DNA from 2 places in the Chlorogloeopsis sp. ULAP02 genome. Region 1 is predicted to be linked to the other one. Evidence: riboswitches for the same ligand, from Rfam matches in the RefSeq annotation. Region 1 holds a riboswitch; the other holds the start of a gene.
The links. Region 1 has a riboswitch for cobalamin ahead of U2718_RS32025 (sirohydrochlorin chelatase). Riboswitches for the same ligand answer to the same signal wherever they lie in the genome.
Positions count from the first base shown of each region.

Region 2: linked by a shared signal. The riboswitch ahead of U2718_RS10055 (DUF1636 domain-containing protein) and the one ahead of U2718_RS32025 (sirohydrochlorin chelatase) in region 1 are both predicted to bind cobalamin.

Region 1 is NZ_JAYKTT020000088.1:11,764-17,701, forward strand. Features, by position in the region: gene U2718_RS32015 (glycoside hydrolase family 10 protein) at 1-818, shown strand, start outside; gene sipA (regulatory protein SipA) at 968-1,195, opposite strand; gene U2718_RS32025 (sirohydrochlorin chelatase) at 1,294-2,316, opposite strand; cobalamin riboswitch at 2,355-2,490, opposite strand; gene U2718_RS32030 (hypothetical protein) at 2,691-3,032, shown strand; gene U2718_RS32035 (hypothetical protein) at 3,317-4,042, opposite strand; gene U2718_RS32040 (sigma-70 family RNA polymerase sigma factor) at 4,227-4,862, shown strand; gene U2718_RS32045 (response regulator) at 5,134-5,938, opposite strand, start outside.
Region 2 is NZ_JAYKTT020000021.1:16,039-21,976, forward strand. Features, by position in the region: gene U2718_RS10040 (cupin domain-containing protein) at 70-546, opposite strand; gene U2718_RS10045 (helix-turn-helix domain-containing protein) at 641-1,021, shown strand; gene U2718_RS10050 (hypothetical protein) at 1,191-1,868, shown strand; gene U2718_RS10055 (DUF1636 domain-containing protein) at 1,883-2,302, opposite strand; cobalamin riboswitch at 2,325-2,485, opposite strand; gene U2718_RS10060 (GNAT family N-acetyltransferase) at 2,591-3,106, shown strand; gene U2718_RS10065 (GMC oxidoreductase) at 3,331-4,917, shown strand; gene U2718_RS10070 (solute carrier family 26 protein) at 4,922-5,938, opposite strand, start outside.

The sequences.
Region 1 (5,938 bases):
ATAGTAAAACTTATGCCGCCTATCAAGCAGCTGGTGGTAAACTCAGCTTGGGCGACTGGCGACGAGAAAATGTTAATCAAATGGTACTGCGTCTAGCAGAGGGAATTAAATCAACAAAACCCGATGTCAAATTTGGCATTAGTCCCTTCGGTATTTACCGTCCCGGACAACCCCCTGGCATTGTTGGTTTAGATGCCTACAATGTACTGTATGCCGATGCTAAAAAATGGCTGGAACAAGGCTGGATTGATTATATCGCCCCGCAGCTTTACTGGCGTACCGACCAAACACAACAAAGTTATCCAACCCTGTTAAAGTGGTGGACAGAAACTAATCCGAAACAGCGACACATTTACGCTGGTAACAATATCTCTCAGTTAGACGGCAAAGCCTGGAAAGATGAGGAAATAGAAAAGCAAATCAAGATTAGCCGCAACCTAGTGGGAGATTTATCTTTGGGGAATATTTTCTTTAGCACCAATTCTCTGATCGAAAATCGTCAAGGCATCTCTGAGACGTTCCAAAATTCGCTGTATGCCAAACCTGCTTTAGTTCCTACTATGTCTTGGCAGAATGCAACACCACCAGCACCGCCCACTGCATTGCAAGTAAGTAACCGCAAGCTTTCTTGGCAGCCGGGTGATGATAAAAAGATTCGTTCTTGGACACTTTACAAGCAGAGTGGCGATAGTTGGACACTTCAGCGAATTTTATCAGCTGGTACTACTTTTGCCACTGTTGAACCGGGAACCTATGCTGTGTGTGCAGTAAATCGGTTAGCAAATGAAAGTGTAGGAGTGGTGATATCGGTAATATAAAAGGAAGGACACGGAGACACTTGAAGGAGTGAAGGTATGAAAGAGGGAAGGTATGAGGGTATTATTCTCATTCTCTCGTTCCCTAGCTCTCTTGCTCCCTCGTCTCTCCCTTTTCAGCAAGCATTTCATGTTAACTAAATTATTAAATTTTACGAATTAGCTTCTATACTTTCAATGTATTGGCTTTCCATGAGAAATGCTCCCCTAGCAAAGCGCACGCCCCAGTAACCTCCAGGGCGGCGATCTAGAACTACGCCTTCTTCGCCAATTTGAATCACATCCGGGGGACGCAGCATGGGCATCGGTTCAGCGGTTTTGACATAGGGCGGTAATGCCACAACACGGACTTTACTGCCAACGGTAAACTCTTTGGACATAACTAGGGGCTGGGGGACAGGGGATAGGGGACAGGGAACAGTTAACAAACAACTAATTGAATGATAACTGTTCACTGATAACTGATAACTGATAACTGCTAAGGAGCTTGCCAAATTTTTTGATGGTACTGCTCTATGTCTGCGTAGGGATCTATGGGAGGATGGGAGTGGTCGTGAGTGTGATGATGGTGGTGATGATGATCGTGAGAATGCCCATGTCCATGATGATTGGCTAAAGCTGCTAGCCGGAATTTGCACATTTCACAATTCATCTGTACTTGTCCTAATTGAGTTTCAATTTCTCGCTCTCGCAGTACAGAAAATAACTGTGGATGCAAACCCATTTCTGGCAGAGAAGTCATCACAATTTCTGGGTGTTGTTCCTGCTGTTGGGCTGTTATGTTAAAGATTTTTTTCACTAAAGCGCCCGTGAACAGGAAATATGGTAGGACAATGATACGTTTTGGCTGGTAGAGGCGGGCGCGACGAAAGCCTTCTTCGAGCCTGGGGTGGGTAATGCCAATAAAGCAAGTTTCAACAGTAGAGTAGCCACTGCCTTCCCAAAGAATGCGAGCGAGTTTGTAAACATCACCATTGGCATCGGGATCGCTAGAACCACGCCCGACAAATAAAAGTACTGTATCAGCGCGAGAAATTTGATGGGGGTTATTTTCTGGCTTGTCGAGTTCTGCTAGACGCGATCGCCACAATTCGATAATGGCAGGGGTAATGCCAAAGTGCCTGCCGTAGTGAAATTTCAACTGCGGATACTTGCTCTTGGCGCGATCAAGTTCATTAGTAATATCGAATTTATTATGTCGTGCAGCGAAGAGCAGCACTGGTAACACGGAAAATTCCGTGTAGCCTTTTTCTTGGCACTGGTCGATTCCTTCTTGAATAGTAGGGCCAGTTAATTCCAAAAAACAAGGCATAACTGGACGTGATGCATCTAAAGATTGATAGATAGCAGCAAAATCTAATAAAGCTTGCCTCCCTTCTGCATCCCTTGTACCATGACCAATCATCAATAAAGGACGTTTTATCGGCAGCGCAGGTAATTGCAGGCGATCGCTGGTTGGATATTCCAATTGGGTGAGACTTGTTGTGTTAAAAATAGGCATTCTGAGTTTAAGCTCCTTTCCTGTGCAACGCAGGAAATAGAGTGAGCAAGTAACAGATCGGCGTTCTGGCTTACGAAAATCAAATTCGCTTACAGCTGCGGCACAGCCTCGGACTTGCACCGATGTTTCCCTCTTCTGTTACGGTTCACAGTTGCCTTGTTATCTTAACTGAATCTCGTCCAGTTCCAAAATGCAGGGGGAGGGGGTAGAATTTTTTACAATCACTGAGCTTATACTCGTATAAAACTGTCAGCGAGCAACTCATCACAAATTTCAACTAGGTATTAAACCATATTAAGTATATTTTATAACATTGATTTACAACTCCTACCGATTTTGCAACAGACGCTACAAGTTTCGTACAGAGCAGATTTTTGTGTAGGTTACTTTACCAACTCCCAGTACCACGCCTAACAAAAACCGATCGCTACTTCTGTGAAATAGTCGAACGCGCTGCCAAACTCATCTGCACCACACCAGAATTCGACGAACTCGCGCAAGAAATCGGACTCGGTTCCCACACAAACGGCGTTACTATTGAGAGCGATCGCGCTAAACTCAGGGCAGAACTCGATGGCATGATAGCCCACCTCTACGGTTTAACAGCAGAAGAATTTGCCTACATCCTCACTACTTTTCCTCTCGTTCCCGAACAAGTCAAACAGGATGCACTAGAAGCTTATCGCACCTTTGCCGTTACGAGCAACATAAATTAGTAGACTGAAATCTTGCACCATTTCCAACAGTCTGGAGGCAAAGCCTCTAAATGCTCGTTACCAGGTTGAACCTGGTAACAAGAACTAGAGCCAGAGGCTCTCTCAATCGTAGGTAAAGCTCTTCCCGCAGGGGTATGGTGCAAGATGTGAATAGAGCGATCGGGTTAAAATTGTACATTATGATTTTTTTGTAAAACAGGCAATAAGAGAGATTAAAAATGCTAAAGGCATTAGAGTTTCAAACAAATATTCTGTGGTTCCAATAAATATAAATTTGCTGTATATTAACTCATATCAATTGTGTCTTTTGCCAAAAGTTCTGCTGCTTCTTGCAAAAGCTCATGTTGTTCTTGTTGAATTTTGGCTAATCGCTCTTGAATTTCTGCTAGTCTTTGCTGTTTATTAAAGTGAAGCAGTTGGGCATTGGCTGGTGGTAACAGCGGTAATTGATCAGTTGTGCGATCGCTTGTGATTTTTTGAATAGTCAAACTACCAATTTTAGTAAATGATAAAAAGCTCAGTTTAATAACAGCCAAAAGTAATTTGAAAGGAATTTGCAAGATTGACCAACTAGCTGTTTCAATCAAGCGTACAATTGCTTTGATGATACTCCAAATTATCGATATAGCAAACAGCAGAATAATTAAACTAATAATTGGATGATTAGTTGCCCAACTCAAAATTTCTAATAATCTGAGAATTGCAGGGTGTTCCCTCAGCCAATCATCCATAGAAGCGGAAATTGCAGTTTGAATTGCTGACGATGTTGAGATGGGAATTTGTTCAGCAGTTTGCAATGTTTGCTCTAGAGAATTTTTAGCTTGCTCAAAATTAGTAGTAACTGTATTAATGGCGCGATCAGTTGCTTGTGTTGCTGTTTGTTTCAAAGACTTGCCAACTTGCTGGGCTGAATCAGTTACAGAAGTAAATTTATCGTCAAAAAAATATTTAACTTGCTGAAAGCGTTGTGACGCTCCTTCAGTCCAATTTATTTTGATTTGAGGTGTCATACCAATTTTGGATTTTGGATTTTGGATTAAAACCATTGATTAGTAGGCTTGTCCAAAATTTTGAAACAAGACTCCCTACGGGATTTTGGTGTCATATTGTCTCCTTGTCTCCCCATTCCCTTCTTTCTTGATGAGCAATTCTACGCAATACTGAGAAAAGCTTGCTTTGTTTGCTAAAACTGTTATGCATCATCTGGAGGAACAATTACGCCGCTTAGTGAAAGAGGCTTGTGAATATCCAGCCGGAAATCCACAGCGTCAAAAGCGACTTACCCAAATCATTCGTTTGGCTGCAAACAAACTCTGGAAGGAAAATACTCCATATTATCAAGATGCACTACAACAAACTTGGTTGTATTTCTGCTCAAATGTTTGTGGAGCATATGACGCTACACGTGGATCTGTAATCACTTGGCTGAATACTTATCTGAGATGGAGATTGCAAGACTTTTACCGTCAGCAGCAGGAGGACAAAACTAAAAAAGCATATCTTAATATTAATCAATTCACTTTCGGCGATCGCACTCAAATCTATTACCTGGAAGAAAATTTGGCTGCTCCAGCGGATCTGCCTCCCATTTTAGAAACTGTAAAGTTTTGGGTGGAAGAAGATATTGATGGAGAATTGCGTAACACCCACATTCAAGGGCATCCAGAAGTTAATTGTCAGGTGTTAATTTTAAAACGTTTACCACCAGAAGTAAGTTGGAAGGAACTATCGGCGCAATTTGGTTTGTCTGTCTCTACTTTAAGCAGTTTTTATCAGCGTCAATGTCTGCCACGCTTACGTAATTTTGCTGAAAGGGAAGGATTTTTATAAAAAAATAGATTAGAATACATGTTTAAGTACCTAAACAAAATTAATTACACATTTTTTTGCTGTTCCCTGTTAAGAGTTTCCTGTTCCCTTGCCTCTACCCATAACTTTAATTTTGCCTAACCACTTATCTGTTCCCCGTTATTTCTTTTTCCCAGGCTGGAGCCTGGCAAAGCATCGATTGAGCTACAGCTTCGCAGTTTTCATCACTATGCATCTCATGTCTTTGAGCAGCAAGAACAGAAAACCGATCAGGCAGATGTGGTAGTGTACTTCACTTAGATGAAAGGCGCTGTATGATGCTAGTTGTTTGCACCCCTGGGTTTTTCGATTCCTGCTCCAGAATGTTGTATAAATTTTGTAATAATTCTTTAGTTGTGTAGGGTTTAGCGATAAATAATTTAACAGCTGCAAACCCTGCGAGTTTATCGCTGGGTGCTAAACCACTAACGGCAATTATTTTGACAAGTGGATTAATTTTTTGTAAGGCGCGAATGGTAGTTGCACCATCCATTGAGGGCATCATCATATCTACCAAAACCACGCTAATTTCATCTTGGTACTGAGCATACAGAGCGATCGCCTCAATTCCATCACAAGCTGTCAGCACTTTGTAATTGTAAGTTTCTAAGGAAATTTTTGTGGTTTCTAGAATTTGAGCTTCGTCATCTACAACTAGAACCAATTCTCCGTTGCCTTTAAGTAGTTCTAAGTCTTCTCCTAAGAGCGTTGCTGTTGCTTCTACTGCTGGCAAGAACACTTTAAATTCAGTTCCTTTGCCAACCTTGCTATGTACGTTGACAAAACCACCGTGGCTTTTAATGATACCCCTAACAGTTGAAAGTCCCAACCCTGTACCTTTGCCAACTTCTTTAGTGGTAAAAAACGGCTCGAATATTCTATCCACTATTTCTGAAGGCATCCCTACGCCCGTATCTGCGATTGTAATCTGAATATGAGGCCCAACACTAGCATCTAAGTTCATGCGAGCATAGTGTTCATCTATATATATATTTTCAGCATAAATACTGAGCTTACCACCATTGGGCATGGCATCGCGAGCGTTGACTACTAAATTC
Region 2 (5,938 bases), on a different contig from region 1:
GCAGCCTCATGCCTGCCCTTTAAAATTTAATACCAAACTACAGAGGTAAAAAAGTGAACATAAGTTAGCTCAAATCCGTTGCTTCCCAACCCAACTAACCCGTTTTTGAATACCATAGCCATCTTCAATTGTGCGATCGCGATAAGAACCTGCTCGTGATTGAATCACTATCCAGTTAAGCTGTTCTTGATCTGAAATGTTGCGCAAGCAGCGTTCTCCTTCAGAATCTACACGGATTACAGTTCCCTCAGAGACTGGAAAGACACAATCATCCACTTGAAATTCTCCCTGACCTTGAATGAAAATATAAATTTCTTCGTTTAATTGATGCTTGTGATAGAACGGTATGGATTTAAGAGGTTGTAAGGTATTAAGGGAAATCTCTGCACTAGTCAACTGAAGCAATTGCTTTAAAAATACCTTACCTTCTAGCTTAATCGAGGGTTCCTGAGCTTCAAAAAAATACTGCTCCAAATCAGAAAATTTCCCGAAATCTACAACAGTAAAGTTATTTCCAGATCTAGTGATTGGCATAGATTGCATCATGGTTACTATTGACTTTTAAATTGCAAGTTACAAGCTAATTTAGCAAAGCTTACTTGTAAAATGCAAGTAATACTCGAACTTTGATTTTTGATAGATGACACAATTAAAACGCTCTTACTGTCCGATCGCATCCACGCTGGATTTAATCGGCGATCGTTGGACGCTATTGGTAATTAGAGACATGATGTTTTTTGGTAAACAGCGATTTGAGGAGTTTTTAGAATCTCCGGAAGGAATTTCGACTAATATCTTAGCAAATCGACTCAAGTCTCTTGAAGATTTGGGTTTGATAGTCAAGCAGCCATACGGTAATCATCCTCGGCGAATGAACTACCAACTTACAGAACAAGGACAAAGTCTTCGCCCTGTGCTTATAGCAATGATTGAATGGGGGTTAGAGCATATTCCTGAAACAATGATTCCGAAAGGTGGCTCCACTCAAAATCAAGATGGAGTAGGAGAAGTGAGGGAGTGAGGGATTGAAATAGAATTCTTCTGTCTAGCCCCTAGCTCCCACTTGTATAAATCTTTAATCATTTTTCTCAAAAATTTTAGTATCTTCGGGGATTCTTCTTACCATGAAAGTAGTACAATTGTTCTAGTAAAGCTAAATTTTGCCAACACTATAAGAGTGCGATCGCTTTATGACGACACAAATGCACAGTGTAATAGCAGCTCAAGTCGATTCTAAAACAATTACTAGATCCTCCTTTAAAGAATACGAGCAAGAGCAGGCTGAGGTAGCAGCGCTTTCAAGTGATCTAAATTCCTCTTTTGGGGCTCTCTTTCATGCCACCGCAACTATTCTGCGTCATGCCTTCTTTTTAGCCGAATTAAAAAAAACGCACTCTCAACGAGAATACAAAAAGCTGCTTTCTGAACACGGCTTCTTAGATGAAGAAAAGAAATATCTAAAGGTAGCAGCAGCCTTTCAAAAATTTTCACCTCAAGATTTAGCGCAAATTGAACCGAGAACCATATATCAGCTAGCAGAAAACAGCAAGAAATATCAGCCAGTGATTGATCAGCTATTAGATTTGGCAGAAGTTTCTCAAAAAGCAGTACGAGAGCTAGTCAGAAAGCAACGTCAACCCAGGGAAATAAAACCCGAAAAACCCAGTATCTGGAGACGCACAAAAAATGGCGGTAGGTACTGTCAAATTCCCCCCATTCATGAAGAAAATGAACGGACTGGAATTACTTTACAAAAAATGATGGATACAGAAGGACTTAGCGCTCAAAAGATTGTGGCAGAGGCGATCGCCTTACGGCAAGCATACAAAGAAGGAAAATTAATACTCGTACAAGAAACAGTTAATTAACAGCCCTAAAAAGTTTATTGGGGTAAGGTTGGAATTCTAGCCAAAATGCCTTTCTTAAGGGGTTCAGGACGTTCTGACCAAGATAGTAAACCATCAGGTTTAGTGTAATATTGGCTAGCACATTCCAAAATTGCGGATGCACTGTGATCGATTGGTAAATCTCCAAATAGATAAGTTAATTTACCACAACCAGCAAAAGCGACAACACAAGAATGACTGCAAGCGCTCATGCATTCGACTTCCTGAATTGAGAAATCATGTTTCAAATGCCAATCTTGCGCTAAGTTCTGAAGCTGTTGTAGTAACTTTTGGCCTCCACTTTCACCGACTCGCTTGCCATCTTGCCATGTGGTGGCACAAGTTTTACAAACAAATAAAGTATGAGAAGGGACATTCGTGTCCTGAGTTGCGGAAATATTTGCTACAGCAGTCATCTGTTCCTCGCAGATACATTGGAAATAATTTGTTCACTTCGGCGGGCATTCTGACTTACAAAGACAAAAGTTGTGTGACTTTTGATTTGATTACAGTTGCGGGACAGCGTCGGATTTGCACCGTACTTTCCCCGTTACCTCTGATGGCTGTTCCCCATTAGAACCGAATATTTTTCATCATAACATCAATGCGTTTTGTCACTGAGATCAAGGATGAACGCGATGTTAGCAAGTTAATATGACAGTGCAGCACATAGACAAAAGCCGCTATTGCTGAATTGAATCATAATGAAGTACTTACTTAACACAGAAAGACTGAGTCTGTGGCCATGCCAAAACGAGGATTTGAACTCCTTGCACAAGCTATGGACTGATGCTAATGTACGGCGATTCCTCTGGGACGATCGCCAAATTTCCTGTGAAGAAGCGCAATCTTTTATCGAGACAAGTACAGCAAATTTTACAAATTACGGCTACGGAATTTGGCTATTTTCTGAAAATCAGAATGACTTGATGATTGCCGGATTCGCAGGTTTGCTTAATTCATCGCAGGAACCACCGAGTCTCATCTTTGGCACTCGCCCCTCACTTTGGGGACGCGGTTATGCTAAAGAAGCTGCACGGGCAATACTTGATTATGCCTTTGATGTGCTTGATTTGGAATGTGTGATCGCAGATGTTGATGAACCGAACAAAGCTTCGATAAAAGTACTTGAGGCTCTAGGTATGACTAGGACTCGACGGGCGCTCGTCAATGGACGACCACTTCTATACTATGAGATTCATCCACATAGGCACATTTAAGTAAGTCAACATAAATAAACTAAAAACATAGATCCCCGACTTTTCTAAAAAGTTGGGGGTCTTGCAGTAACATTGTCGGTAGAAAATTCCTGTATATTTATTGATTTTTGCGAAAAATTTAGATCCATTTGTACTGGAATCAAAGTTGCATATGAATTACTGCCTCATAGACTCCCGTGCTATATGTAGAGTCTAATTTCTATTAATTCTTCCAAGAAACGCTTATGAATAATCTCCGCATCTACCGACGGCGTTTCCTCAAAGCTGGTGCTTTTGCTGTTGGAAGTTATGCAGTTACTAGCACTGATATCCTGCGTTCCTGGGCAACTCAGAGTGAACCTATAGATGCGATCGTGATTGGCAGTGGCTTTGGCGGCGCGGTTGCTGCGCTGCGGTTAGCACAAGCTGGAATAAAAACGATTGTGTTAGAACGCGGACGTCGTTGGACTTTGACTGAAGAACAAAACACCTTTGCTAGTGTGCGTACTCCAGATAGTCGTTCTTTGTGGCTAAATTCCTCTTCTGTTCCTGTACTCGGTATTTTTAAACCTACTGCTATTGATGATTGTACAGGTGTGTTGGAGGTTCTAGAAGAAAATGGCATTGGTGTATTGGCAGGTGCAGGTGTAGGTGGCGGTTCTCTTGTCTACTCTGCTGCTACCTACGAACCATCACGCGCTAATTTTGATCGAGTCTTCCAAGGAGCAATCTCTTATGATGAGATGGCTGAGGTATATTATCCTAGAGTTCGCTCCATACTAAAGCCTAGCCCTATCCCAGCAGATATTTTGGCGTCAGAGTACTACCGCCTAACACGTGTCACTCTAGAACAGGCGGCAAATGCAGGTTTGCCTGGAAAGCTATTGGACATGAATCTCGACTGGGATGTGGTTCGCCAAGAAATTTCTGGAGAGCGCGTTTCTTCTGCGATCGCTGGCGAATTTTTATATGGAAATAATAGCGGCTGTAAGAACAGCTTGGATCGCAACTATCTGCTACAGGCAGAACAGAGCGGATTTGTTCAAATCTTGCCATTACATATAGTGACAGATATCTACGAGTTGCCGGAACATCGCTATGCAGTTTTTTGTAATCAAATCGATGAAGGCGGGAATGTCATACAAAAGCTCACCTTTACGAGTAGGCACGTTTTTTTAGCGGCTGGTTCGATGGGAACGTCAAAGCTTCTAGTGAAAGCAAAAGTTAAAAGAACGCTGCAAAACCTAAATGATGCTGTGGGAGAATTCTGGGGTAGTAATGGTGATAGTCTTGGTCTTAGAGTTGGTCTACCACCCACTAACCCCACTCAGGGTGGGCCATTAAGCGTTGTCATTGAAGATCATGCTAATCCACTTGCACCAACAGTCCTTCAGCCATATCCACAATGGAATGAAACACGGCAAGATAGTCTCTATTCATTAGGAATTACTATTGGTTTAGCAAAGGGGAGCTTTCAGTTTAACCCTTTCACTAATAATGTGCGATTGAATTGGCCTATATATGATCCGGAGATTGTTCAGCTACGTCAAGCAGCCTTGGGAACATACCAAACACTTAACCAAGCTAATACCAACAGTACATATCAGCCTACGACTGCTCGTGTTTCAGATCAGATCACGTTGCATCCGCTCGGTGGTGCTGTACTTGGAAGAGCCTGTGACCTTTACGGTAGAGTTATAGGCTACAAAGGTTTATATGTTATGGATGGTGCAATGATTCCCGGCTACGCTGGATGCGTTAACCCTTCTCTTACCATCGCTGCTCTTGCAGAACGGTGTATCGAGCGGATTATTGCAGATGATTTTGCTTAAACACTTATTTATCTGACTCAACAACCTGATTGCTAAAATATCGATCGCGCTCTGCAAATCCTGCGATCGCTGTGTGCAGTGTGAGATATATGTGTTCATTTCCAATTCTCTGTAAAAGCTGTGATCGCTTAAGCTGGGCGTAGAGATCCTGTTTGACGCGTGCCATTGCAAAGATGATGTCTCTAGCAGCTAGTTCGCTTTGCAATTCTGCCAAGGTGTCGAGGGCGGTGATGTCAACTTCAGCGATCGCCTCTGTGTTCAGTACAAACCACTCTACTGGAACTGCTTCTGCCTCGATTGCTTCTAATGCTCGTCGCTTAAAGTTTTCGGCATTGGCAAAGCACAAGGGAGCGTCATACCGATAAATTACCAATCCTGGAATAGTTTTAGCTCCTTCCCAGTCTTCGACATCGTGTAATCCTGGTAAACCTGGCACCTCTCCCAAAACTGCGTCGTGGGGGCGTGCCACTCTAGCAAACAAATCAATGATAGATAAACCTACAGCAACGGCAACGCCAACCAAAATATCTGTCAGTAAAACTCCAGCTGTTGTAATTAGAGCCAGAAACAGTTCACTGCGCCGAAATCGTCCTAGTCTGATAAATTCCGGTACTTCAATTAATTTTGTAGCAGCATAAATAACGATCGCTCCCAATGCTGCCTTGGGAAACTGCGCCAACAATGGACGCAAAAATAACAGTACCAAGACAATAACAACCAGAGCCACTAAGGAGAAAACCTGCGTCTTGCTTCCCAATGAATCTCCGATGACAGTGCGGCTACCACTGCTACTGATAGGAAAACCTTGCATAAATCCGTTTCCCAAATTTGAGGTTCCTAACGCCAACAGTTCCTGATTAGCATCAATTTTGTAATGATTGCGGGTAGCAAATGCCCGTGCTGTGAGTACGTTATCCGAATAGCCAACGATCGCAATCCCTACGGCAGCCGCCACAAGTGATAAAAATTCTTGAACCGCTAGGTTGGGTACAGCAAAATGAGGCAAGCCGGCTGGAATCTC